DNA from 2 places in the Bacillus sp. CGMCC 1.16607 genome. Region 1 is predicted to be linked to the other one. Evidence: riboswitches for the same ligand, from Rfam matches in the RefSeq annotation. Region 1 holds a riboswitch; the other holds the start of a gene.

Region 1 (5,910 bases):
GGGGCTGGACAAACAATTGCGGAAATGAGAGCGAAAACGAGAAAAGTGATGAATCAATTTCCATATAAGAAGCCCATTATTTTTATCGATTATTTGACACTCATACATTCAAGTCAATCATACGGAGGCAATTCTCATTCTCAAGTTACGGAAATATCCAGATCTCTAAAAACGATGGCAAAGAATTTTAATTGCCCGTTGATTTGTCTAGCACAGCTAAATCGATCGGTGGAATCAAGGGCCATTAAACGACCGATGATGTCTGATATTCGGGAATCGGGCAGTGTGGAACAGGATGCTGATGTCATTTTGTTCTTATATCGTGAATTTTATTATGAAAAGAAAACCCAGAATCATTATCTTGAAATCATCGTCTCGAAAAATCGAAATGGTCCAGTTGGGCAGGTCGCAGTCAATTATAATTTGAACACAGGGAGGATTGAGGAGCGAAAGGAACAGAGTCAACCACTTTGTTAAAATTGCATTAAAGCTTTAATTAGTAAGTCTACGAAAATAAGTCGGATATCGAGGTATGATTCCATGTTAGTGAAAGAGGTATACTTAGATTGTTTTACCAATGAATACTCCTCATTGGCTCATTACCTTTACCATTTATTAGCGGAAGAGAAAATTTTATTAGATGATGACATATCCAAAATAGACTTATATCAAGCTGATCATCAGATAGTAGCTGAATTGGTTCAGAACAATGTATTAGGTATTCATAAGGTAAACATCTACTCACTGAGGAGAAGTAGGAAGGAGTTTATATTTATCTTTGCAGTCAGCGAGCAAGATGCTATCCAATTCTATCAAGAAACATTTCATCAAACCCCAGTGAATTGTCATGAATATCCGCTAGATTTTGAGATTATTAGAGGGAATGAGGTGATTTCGTTACGGGAGATGAGGAAGGAATTTGTTAGTTTTCCGGTTGTAGCGGGGTATTATAAAAAAATTGTGTGAAGTGGATACGAACTACTATCAAGTTTTATCTACACAATTAAAGTGGGTAAATATTTCTATACAACACAAATGTCCAAAACCAGTTGAACACTAGATAGATATAATCAGACAGTATTAGTAAGAAGATAAATGAGTGGAGACTTGTATGAAAAGGAGAAGCCAGATTCCATTAACAAAAGATGAACATATTATGGCAATTCGAAATGGGGATGATTTTTAAGACAAAATTACTAGAGGGATAGTTAAGTGAAAACCTGTAATAAATTACTTTGTTTATTCACTAGACGAAAACGGAGTTATTTTGTATAGTGTAATAGACAATTGGAGAATTGGGAATGTAGGGGAGCCGGTAGTGCTGGCTGAGAAAGTATCCAAAGATGCTGACCCTTTAACCTGATCTGGTTAGTACCAGCGTAGGGAACATCTTTCTAATAGACGAAGTTTGACCGTTTATTATGGATTATGACAAACGCTTGGGATGCCCTGAGCGTTTTTTTATTTGGCTATTTTCACATAGATGTTGTTACAATCAACTCAGATTACTAAAGTTAAATGACACGAAAAAAACAAAATGACGAAAATAGTCTTTCATTTTAACTTTATCCCATCTTTCTTTTCCACCTTCATTGTCTAACATTTTGTTTAGGAGAGGAAAATTGTGAAAAAGATTTCCATTTTATTTTTATCCTTACTAATGGTAATTGGGTTAGTAGGATGTAATTCAAGTAAAAAAGAGAACAAAGCAAGTGAGAATAAAAGTTTGAAAAAGGTTTCCATTGTTCTTGATTGGACACCAAATACGAATCATACAGGGATTTATGTAGCGAAGGAAAAAGGATATTTTAAAAAGCATGGCTTAGATGTTGAGATTGTCATGCCTGGTGACGCAGGAGCCGATCAACTTGTCGCTTCTGGTAAAGCACAATTTGGTGTGAGCTATCAAGAAGCGATTACTCAAGCGAGAATTCAAGAAATCCCATTAGTATCATTAGCAGCTGTTATTCAGCATAATACGTCAGGTTTTGCATCGCCAAAAACGAAAAACATCCTTTCACCAAAAAATTTTGCTGGCAAAACCTATGGTGGTTGGGGTTCACCAATTGAAAAGGCTGTTATCACATCGATTATGAATACAGAAAATGCCGATGTGAACAAAGTAAAGATTGTGAATATGGGTGACTCTGATTTCTTTACTGCTGTAAAACGTGATATCGATTTTGCTTGGATTTTTTATGGCTGGACTGGGGTAGAAGCTGAATTAAGAAATGAACCAATCAATATGGTTTATTTAACAGACTACTCTGATAAACTCGATTATTATACGCCTGTTATTTCAACGAATGAAGATATGATAAAAAATGATGAGAAAACCGTTAAAGAATTTATGGCTGCCCTTTCAGAAGGTTACAATTTCGCGATTGATCACCCAGCGGACAGTGCAGATATTTTAATCAAGGCTGTACCTGAATTGGATCAAGAGCTTGTTAAGAAAAGCCAAGAATGGTTATCGTCGAAATATCAAGATGATGCTGCGCGTTGGGGAGAGCAAAAATTAGAAGTATGGGAAAACTATAGTACTTGGATGTTTGAAAATGAACTACTTGATAAGGAATTAGACGCTGAAAAAGCCTTTACGAATGAATACTTACCTAAATAAAGGAGACTTTAGAAGATGCCCAATGCATTAGTGAGTATACAAATTATACCGAAAGCACAAAGCAGTGAAGAGTTATATGCTTTAGTTGATGCAGCAATTGAAGTCATCAATCAAGCTGGAGTTAAATACGAAGTTCACCCACTAGAAACAACAATGGAGGGTGACTTAACTGAATTGTTAAGTATCATAGAAAAGATGAATAAAAAAATGGTAGAACTAGGTAGTCGAAATGTGATCTCTCAAGTGAAAATTTTATTTCAACCTGAAGGGATTACCATGGATACTTTAACAGAGAAGTATCGACCATGATCAAATTATTTGCAAAAGGATGGAGACCATTATTGGTCCTCGTCCTTTTCTTCATCATTTGGGAATGTATATCCCGCTATAGCCAAATACCAAAATGGCTACTACCTTCACCATCTATCATTTTTACAGAAGCAATCACAAATTATTCTCTTTTTCTACCTGATGCATTGGCAACTTCATGGTTATCTTTCGTTGGATTAATCATAGGTTCTTCTTTTGGAATCCTATTAGCTATTATTCTTCATTTGATTCCAAGTGTAAAAAAAATGTTTTATCCCTTTTTAATATTGTCGCAAAATATACCGATTATCGTGTTAGCACCTTTGCTAGTTATTTGGTTTGGCTTCGGCTATTTACCAAAAATGATTATTTTAACGCTTATCTGTTTTTTTCCAGTCACCATTGCTTCGCTAGACGGTTTTAAAAATGTTCCTAATGATTTAATGCATTATATGCGTATGTCTGGAGCTACTACTTGGCAAATTTTTACGAAGATCGAGTTTCCTAACGCGTTACCACCCATATTTTCTGGGTTGAAAATATCGGCCACCTATAGTGTGATGGGTGCTGTTATTTCAGAGTGGTTAGGTTCAGAAAAAGGGATAGGGGTGTATATGACCTTATCTTCATCTTCATTTCGAACAGATCGCGTATTCCTTGCTATTTTTATCATCATCATACTAAGTCTTACATTTTATCTTATAATTGAATTAATTGAAAAAAGAATGATAAAGTGGATGCCAAAAGAGGGAACAAAATGAATTCAGTGATAAGAACAGAGAACATCTCATTATCTTTTGCCAAAACGGGTCAAGTTCTGGATGCTATTTCGTTAGAAGTAAATCAAGGTGAATTTGTTTCCATCATAGGACCTTCAGGAAGCGGGAAAAGTACTATTTTTCAATGTCTTGGCGGGGTATTGAATCCTGAATCAGGAGACATTTTTCTAGGAGATAAAAAAATAACAGGTGAAACGGGACATATAAGCTACATGCCCCAGCAAAACTCTCTTTTGCCATGGAGAAGTGTATTAGAAAATGTTGTCTTAGGTCAAGAATTACATAAAAAAATGAATAGGGAGGAAGCCAAAAGCTGGTTGAGTAAAGTAGGTTTAGCAGAGTACGAAAATGTGTATCCACATCAACTGTCTGGCGGCATGAAGCAGCGAGTTGCCTTTATCCGCGCACTGATTAGTCCAGCATCATTATTGCTTTTGGATGAACCTTTTTCAGCTTTAGATGAATTTACGAGACTCGATATGCAAAAATGGTTACTATCCATTTGGGAAAAGGAAAAAAAATCAATTCTATTTATTACGCATAACATTGAGGAAGCCTTGTTTTTATCAGACAGAATTTATCTTTTATCAGAAAGACCAGCCAAAGTAGTCAAAGAAATCAAAGTGATATTTCCGAGGCCAAGAAACGAAGATTTACTTATGGATGATCATTTTCAACGGATGAAAAAGGACATTTTCAAGGAACTGAAAGGTAGTAGGTAAAATGAATGTATTCGATGCTCATATTCACTTTGACAAATATAAGGAAAAGGATAGAGAAGGGATTGCGGAAAGTCTCTCTCTTCATCATGTGGAGGGTCTAATAAATGTCTCGATGGATTTACCTTCTTGCCAAGAAAATTTAAAGATTGCTAAACTTTATCCCACTATTTATCCAGCTTTTGGTTTTCATCCTGAACAGCCTTTACCAACCGAGGTTGAGTTGATGGAGCATTTCGCTTGGATCGAAAAACATTCAGATCAAATGGTCGCTATTGGAGAAGTAGGTCTTCCATATTATTTAAGGTTGGAAGGTAAAACATCACCTTTCCCATACGAACATTATGTTGATGTTTTGGAAAGCTTTATTATGTTAGCCAAGAAATTGAATAAACCAGTTATTTTACATGCTGTTTATGATGACGCACCAGTTGTTTGTGATCTATTAGAAAAGCACAACATGAAAAATGCTCATTTTCATTGGTTTAAAGGGGACAACAAAACGATGGAACGGCTCATCCGAAATGGGTATTTTGTCTCTCTTACCCCCGATATTCTTTACGAAGAGGAAACGAGAGAGGTTGTCCGAACCTTTCCGTTACAATTAATGATGGCAGAAACGGATGGACCATGGCCATTTGAAGGGATATTTGCAGATCAAAAGACTCATCCAAAAATGTTGCATCATGTTGTCACAGAGATCTCTACCATAAAAATGCTTCCTTTGAATGACGTTTATGCTCAATTATATGACAACGTAAAAAAGTTTTATAATATATAATTCCCTTGGGAGAAAGAAGGTTTCGGGAACTAGAAACACAGACGGTAAGAACGATGACATTCTGTTTGTACAGTTTGTGAATTGCATAATTTCTTAATAATATCTTTTAATAAGAATATAATAAAAAAGATTAGGTGCATTCACACCTAATCAGTACAACTACACGCTGCAAGTTAGCGGCTGTCTAAAAGGGTTTTAACAAAAGAAGTAATTTGCCTATTATTTGCGAGGGAGCAGGCGATTACTTCTTTTTTCTGTCATTGACCAAGATAATAATTGAAAGCACGGGGATGGCTCTTCTGCTTCAAAACGAAGCAAAAGAACCGTCCCCGTGTTTTTTCTGAAGAGAAGTAAGAAGGAGTTTGTGTTTATCTTTGCAGCCATCGAGCAAGAAGCTATCCAATTCTATCAAGAAACATTTCATCATTCCCCTGAGAACTGTCATGAATATCCGCTAGATTTTGAGATTACTAGAGGGAATGAGGTGATTTCGTTTCGGGAGATGAGAAGGGAATATGTGCGGTTTCCGGCTTTGGCGGAGTGTTTTGTGAAGATGGTATGAGCAAGAAAAAGGGATCTCCCTTTTGTTTGCACTAAAAAGAGCAGGGTTGTTTAACAAAGAGCCTAAATTCTTGGGATAATAAGGGTTAAATAAGAATTCTGGGTGGTTTTTTATGTTAAAACTTTACATTATCTTAT
Region 2 (5,910 bases), on a different contig from region 1:
AGTCTGTATAATGGCTCTTAAGTTCAGTTCCAATGCCTAAAACGGTAAAGCCTTCTTTTTCTTCTAAAGTATAATTAGCCATCTTCAAAACCTTCCTTTTTATAAAATTAATCAAATGATTTGTCTTTTCACTTGATGAGTTTATAATAGCCTTAAATCATGTCAAAAAATGATACTGTTTAGGAGGTCCCCATGAAAAAGGTTGAACGGATTAATATCATCATGCGGTATATCAACAACCGCGCCCACTTTACTATTTCTGAAATCATGCAAGAATTTAATGTTTCACGTTCGACAGCTATTAGAGATATCAGAGAAATTGAAGCCATGGGGATGCCGCTTGTCGCTGAAGTTGGAAGGGATGGCGGTTATTTTGTCATGAATAACTCTGTCCTCCCCACTGTTCGCTTTACTGATAATGAGATCAAAGCTCTTTTTATTGCCTTTATGGCTACAAGAAATCAGCAACTCCCCTATCTAAAGAGTCGTCAGTCTTTAGCTGAAAAATTGCTTGGCCTCATCTCAGAAAACCAACAAGATGAACTTGTTCTTTTAAATCAAATCTTGCTTTTTGAAGGGACCAACCCCAATAATCCCGACCTTCTTGATCTTTCAGACCTACCCCATCCAATGTTAGAAAGGCTCATTCAAATCCTTCTTTTGGATCGCTATTTATTGATTACTATCGAAGAAGGGAAATTAATAAAATCTTACTCCATTTATCTTTTGAACCTTTATCGTGAAAAAAGCCTTTGGCTGATTGAAGGCTTAGACTTAAAAGATGAAAAGAGGTGGATTTTCCCTGTCGATCATCTCGTCAATGTCGAACCATACCCTATAAAAAATAGATTAAGTAAGAAAAAGATTTTAGAAAAATTAAGTAAGCAGGAGGAAGTAATCAACCTTGTCCTTGAACTTGGTCCAAAGGCGATTGCCCAGTTTAAAAAGTATCATCCTTTAAAGATTTCCATTTCTTATACCAATCCTTACCAAAGCACAGCCATTTTAAAGACTTTTATCAATGTTCATAATCCCGAAGAATTATTAGAAATAACAAATTGGCTACTTTTCTTAGGTGAAGATATCAAGGTCAGGGAAGTGCCAGAGGTAGTCTTAGAAGGTTTACAAGAGAGATTAAGTTTATTCTGCCCATAAGTAGTACCAGTTAAAACTAAATAATTATGAGCTTGTCCAGTTGCCGATTTCGTACACACACTGTTTAGTTAAGAGATTTATTCACTTTTCAACTCATTTATTACAGGAAAGTCGTTGTTACTAAAAAAGCTTCCTGCAATTATAGTACTTATATTTATAGTACTTATATTGTTTAGTAAAATAAATTACAGAACTAGAATAAGTCCCTTCCTTTTTTCTGGAAGGCTTAACAGGTGAGCTAATCATATAAAGTCTTCCCAAAACTTAGAAAGTATTATATACTAATTTGGTAATAATTACATATGCGTAACCACAAGGGGAGCGTTTTGCTGAGAGTGAGCACATAAGTGTTCTGACCCTTCGAACCTGTTAGTTAATTCTAGCGTAGGAATGTGGCATGAGTAGAGTCTTTATTTTGCATGGATTTCTATTCTCCCCTTGAGGTAACGTATTACAAAAAGGGGAGATTTTTTTATGGGAAAATTGAGTTTAATTGCGTTAATTGAGGCTTCTTTCTTTGCAGCATTCGCCATTGTTTTAGATTTATTGCCTTCGATTAAACCAACACCTAATATTTCGATTTCAGTTGCAATGATCCCAATATTTATTTTAGCTTTTCGCTGGGGAATTCGAGTTAGCTTGATTTCTGGTCTACTTTGGGGAATTCTTCAAATTGTAATGGGAGATGCATGGATTGCTACACCTGTTCAAGCCTTTATTGAATATTTCATTGCATTTGCATGTATAGGATTTGCTGGTCTATTCCATCATTTAATCCAAAAGGAATTAAATAGTGGTAACAAGAAAAAAGCTTTAAGCTGGATTGTCACGGCCATATTTGTTGGAAGTCTGGCACGCTATTTCTGGCATTTCATTGCAGGAGTTATTTTCTTTGGTGAATATGCACCAGAGGGTATGAGTCCAGTTCTTTTCTCATTATCAGTAAATGGGGTAACTATGCTAGGAGCCTTTGTTTTATGTTCGATTGTTGCAGTACTGTTAGTGTCTACTGCACCTCGATTAATAAAAGTCACAGGTAATACCCGACCTATGGCGGAAAATTTGTAGATAAATACGTGAAAAAGGCACTATGGGGAGCTATTGCACCTTTAGTTCCTTAACAAAATAAGAAGCGATCTGCAAATGTAGATCGCTTTCTTAGTATTCAAGCAATAGTTGAAGTTATACTTAACATTATAAATGTAAATCAATACGTCTCTTCTAGAGCGAAATCCCCAATCCCCTTTAATTCATAGTCAAAAAATTCAAGAATGAGTTCATTTGCTTTCTCAATACAGTAATATTGATCAATGTCAGCTTTTCCGCCTTGCATAATATTTGCCAATATAGGAGAGAAAAGCGGTAAGTCGGTCAAACTTAAGTGTTTTGTACCTTTAAAATGAGTTGTATAGGCATCTTTGAAGTGTTCATTATTGAGTTTGTTTGCTACATAAGTAGAGTTGCTTTCGAGTTGTCCCCAAACATCGTCAGAATAAATGTTAAATAATGGGATTTTGAAGTCTTCATCATTCGCTACAAAATCTTTCATTTCTTTATCATATACAAGTTCACTAAAGAACGGGGCGTCAATATTTACAACCGCATCTACATCATCACGCTCTTTACCTATCCAAACACTTGCAGCTCCACCCATGGAATGCCCGAACACACCAATTTTTTCAGTATCGATTAATTGATAAACGGGGCCATTTTCACTTTGGGCCTTCTCAACGATCGTATTGATGACAAAATTCATATCGTCTGTTCGCAGTTTCATCCATTTTTGAATAAGGCTATATTCTTCTTCCCTCGTATAAAAGCCATCTTTATTGAGATTGCTGATTTCACTGTTATAATCTGCATTAATCGTAGCTTTCGTTCCATCCTCTGAAGCAGTGTAAAAAGAGTGATACGGATGATCGATGGAAACCACTACATAACCGTGGCTTGCAAGCTCTGTATAGGTAGAGGTATTGCTTGTTTTAATACCAGTTGCTCCATGTGAAAACACTAACAAAGGGTACTTTCCATCTGCCTTTTTAGGATACCAAAATTCCACATTAACAAATCTGTTGTCTCCCTTGTCAGTAAACTCCTCTATACGGTTCTTGTCAGTATATGTGTAATTAGCCGTTGCCACTTCATATTCACCTGTCACTTTTGGTGATTTATGCTGCGGAAAAACAATGGCTGGTGCAAGTGCAAATATGAATGCAAATACCATCAAAATAGATTTCCACACAATTTTAGAAGCTTTGTAGTTCTTTGTATTTGTTTTGTTACGGATTAGAGAAACCGTTCCCGTTACCGCTAATATGAAAAGCAATATGGTAAGCATCACCCAGCGCAAACTCCACACAATCACCGAAGAAAGTGTGAGAATAACAAAAGCTATAAAAATAGTAATCCTGATCCAATTGTTTAATTTTTTATGGTTTTGCTTTGTTCTTATACAATAGATTGAAAATGCAATCTCGAAAGCCAAAGCAATCAATAATAGTAAAGTTCCCATAATAGTTACCCCTTCTTTTTTTGAAAATTTCTTATGAACTCATCATAAAAAATGGCTGTAAGGAAGTATATAGAAAAACGGTAAGTTGTATCTAGGAGCAAATAAGATGCAAAAAAAGCGATAAGCTATATAGCTTACCGCAAAATAATCTGCACGCAGACAACAACTGCTTTATGAATTTACCTACTCAAATACGTCTTTCTTAAACGTTTTTAGTTTTTCGTTGATTTTTTGAGCATCTTTTTTATCCTTTTGCCATGAAAGCAGGCGAACTAATATATAGATTACGGCAATTTGCAGTGCCAAAATGATTCCATCTAATGCATTATTTACAATGCCAAAAACAGTACCAAGAACAATTAAAAGAATCTCCAAAGTGAAAAAATGAATAGCCATTCTTATTCGAATATTCTTCTCACTTATATCATTAGGTGAATACAAAATAAATCCAATTAAAGCACTTAACAATGAAAATGCCATAATAATATAAATTGACTTCAAATCAAAGGCCATATCGGGATAATACATTTGTCGCAAAACAGTAATAATTATGATGATGGATGCGAAGATAATTAAAAAATCCTTTATCATCTTTTGTACTAATTCGGAAAGCTTCATATGTATCTCTCCTTTTACAATCCGAGCATATTTTTAAGAACAGGCACATACTGTCTTGATATAACAGCACGTTCCCCATTATCGAGCACTGCTTCGAATCGGCCACTTATGGATGGATGAATAGATGAAATTTTAGCTATGTTCAAAATCGTTGATTTAGATGCACGAAAACAGTTCTTTCCTTGCATTAATTCCTCAAGCTCATATAGCTTTTGTTTTACTTCAAAAACGTTATCCTTGCAGTAAAGAAATACCTTTCCGTCAACTGCCTCGAAATAATAGATATCCTTAAGATTTATACGGTGAACTTTATCATTTTGATAACCAAGTATAATGGTATTTTCAGTTTTAAGCTTGTTTATAATTTCGTGTATTTCGTCATCGATCTCATGACACCTAATGAGGATTTCTTCTACCAGTTCTTTGTTTATTTCTTCTATTGAAATTTTCATATTATCACCCACGAAAATTCAAATTAATTCAGGTTTAGTTTTCAAGATTTTCGATTTTATCCTTTTTACATTATATCAGATTATTGTTGTTTAGAATTCCGCTTTGGGATTCTATATGAGCTTTAAGCAGAGGCTACATTTGACTAGAAAATTTTAAATGGTAAGCTCTTACGATAATACCGTCATTGGCTGGTTCAAAGTCAAATTGGGGCAAGCGTTCGAATCCGAACCTTTCATAAAGACTGATTGCATTTTTCATAAATTCCCCAGTGTGTAGTCCGATTGCGTTGAATCCTTTTTCCTTTGTACGTCTTATACATTCAGAAATCAGAGCTGATGCTGCGCCTTTTCCCCGAGCTTCTGAATTGACAGCTAGCATGCGGATTTCAGGATAGTCTAGTTCGCCGATAAACCCTTCATAGGCATTCACTTTAGCAGGAAATAAAGCAACGCTTCCAACGACTTTTTCGTGTAGCATGGCAACGATCAATTCTACCCCCTCCTGCTCGTCAATAGTTGAAGAAATAGCCTTTTCTAAAGCATTCCAATGATCGGCAGGTAGAACCTCGATATACTCACGATAAGCTTCTATTCTTTGTTCGCGAATGATTTTGTGCATTTCTTTTTTTGCGTTCCGAATTTCTATTTTTTCCATCCCGTTTTCATCTCCTGACCCTTTTCATTTTAATGAATGAGGAATTTTTCTTCTAGTCCACTTAATGCACCTCGATGATGCTCTGAATTCCAATTGGCTAGGTCAGGACCTTTTGGTAGAATTTTTGGTTCCGACTTTTCTGGTGAAATCGTAATGGATAAATGATAATGTCTTTTAATGGCATCAAAATCCGTCGTGTCCCCAAAACCTGGTGTTTGATATAAATCACGTACATAACCCCATAGGTTTGGAAACTCTCTAATTAATTTTCGGTTTGTATTGAAGGCTGTAAAATAAGCTGCATCAAAACGAACTAGGGTGGTGTATAGCCGTACATCTGAATCTGTAATAAAATCACCGAATAAAAATCGCTGTTTAGATAGTCTTTGCTCGAGCTCATCCAATCTGTTAAACAATACTTCATAGGCAGCTTCATAAGATTCCTGGGATTGTGCGAACCCACATTTGTACACGCCGTTGTTCACATCAGAGAAAATGACATTGTTAAGTTCATCAAT

Evidence for each region. A riboswitch is a leader RNA that binds a small molecule or an ion and turns the genes downstream of it on or off. The one in region 1 is predicted to bind thiamine pyrophosphate.
Region 2: linked by a shared signal. The riboswitch ahead of thiT (energy-coupled thiamine transporter ThiT) and the one ahead of ACFSO7_RS15950 (ABC transporter substrate-binding protein) in region 1 are both predicted to bind thiamine pyrophosphate.

What each region holds. Positions count from the first base shown of each region.
Region 1 is NZ_JBHUJX010000023.1:7,905-13,814, reverse strand. It holds gene ACFSO7_RS15960 (DnaB-like helicase C-terminal domain-containing protein) at 1-477, shown strand, start outside; gene ACFSO7_RS15955 (hypothetical protein) at 541-966, shown strand; TPP riboswitch at 1,296-1,403, shown strand; gene ACFSO7_RS15950 (ABC transporter substrate-binding protein) at 1,661-2,623, shown strand; gene ACFSO7_RS15945 (thiamine-binding protein) at 2,639-2,932, shown strand; gene ACFSO7_RS15940 (ABC transporter permease) at 2,929-3,693, shown strand; gene ACFSO7_RS15935 (ABC transporter ATP-binding protein) at 3,690-4,433, shown strand; gene ACFSO7_RS15930 (TatD family hydrolase) at 4,435-5,211, shown strand; gene ACFSO7_RS15925 (hypothetical protein) at 5,576-5,773, shown strand; gene ACFSO7_RS15920 (hypothetical protein) at 5,886-5,910, shown strand, end outside.
Region 2 is NZ_JBHUJX010000036.1:314,322-320,231, reverse strand. It holds gene ACFSO7_RS23955 (GyrI-like domain-containing protein) at 1-82, opposite strand, end outside; gene ACFSO7_RS23950 (helix-turn-helix transcriptional regulator) at 193-1,155, shown strand; TPP riboswitch at 1,461-1,563, shown strand; gene thiT (energy-coupled thiamine transporter ThiT) at 1,630-2,223, shown strand; gene ACFSO7_RS23940 (alpha/beta hydrolase) at 2,363-3,667, opposite strand; gene ACFSO7_RS23935 (DUF3021 family protein) at 3,851-4,285, opposite strand; gene ACFSO7_RS23930 (LytTR family DNA-binding domain-containing protein) at 4,300-4,737, opposite strand; gene ACFSO7_RS23925 (GNAT family N-acetyltransferase) at 4,871-5,392, opposite strand; gene ACFSO7_RS23920 (glutathione S-transferase family protein) at 5,422-5,910, opposite strand, start outside.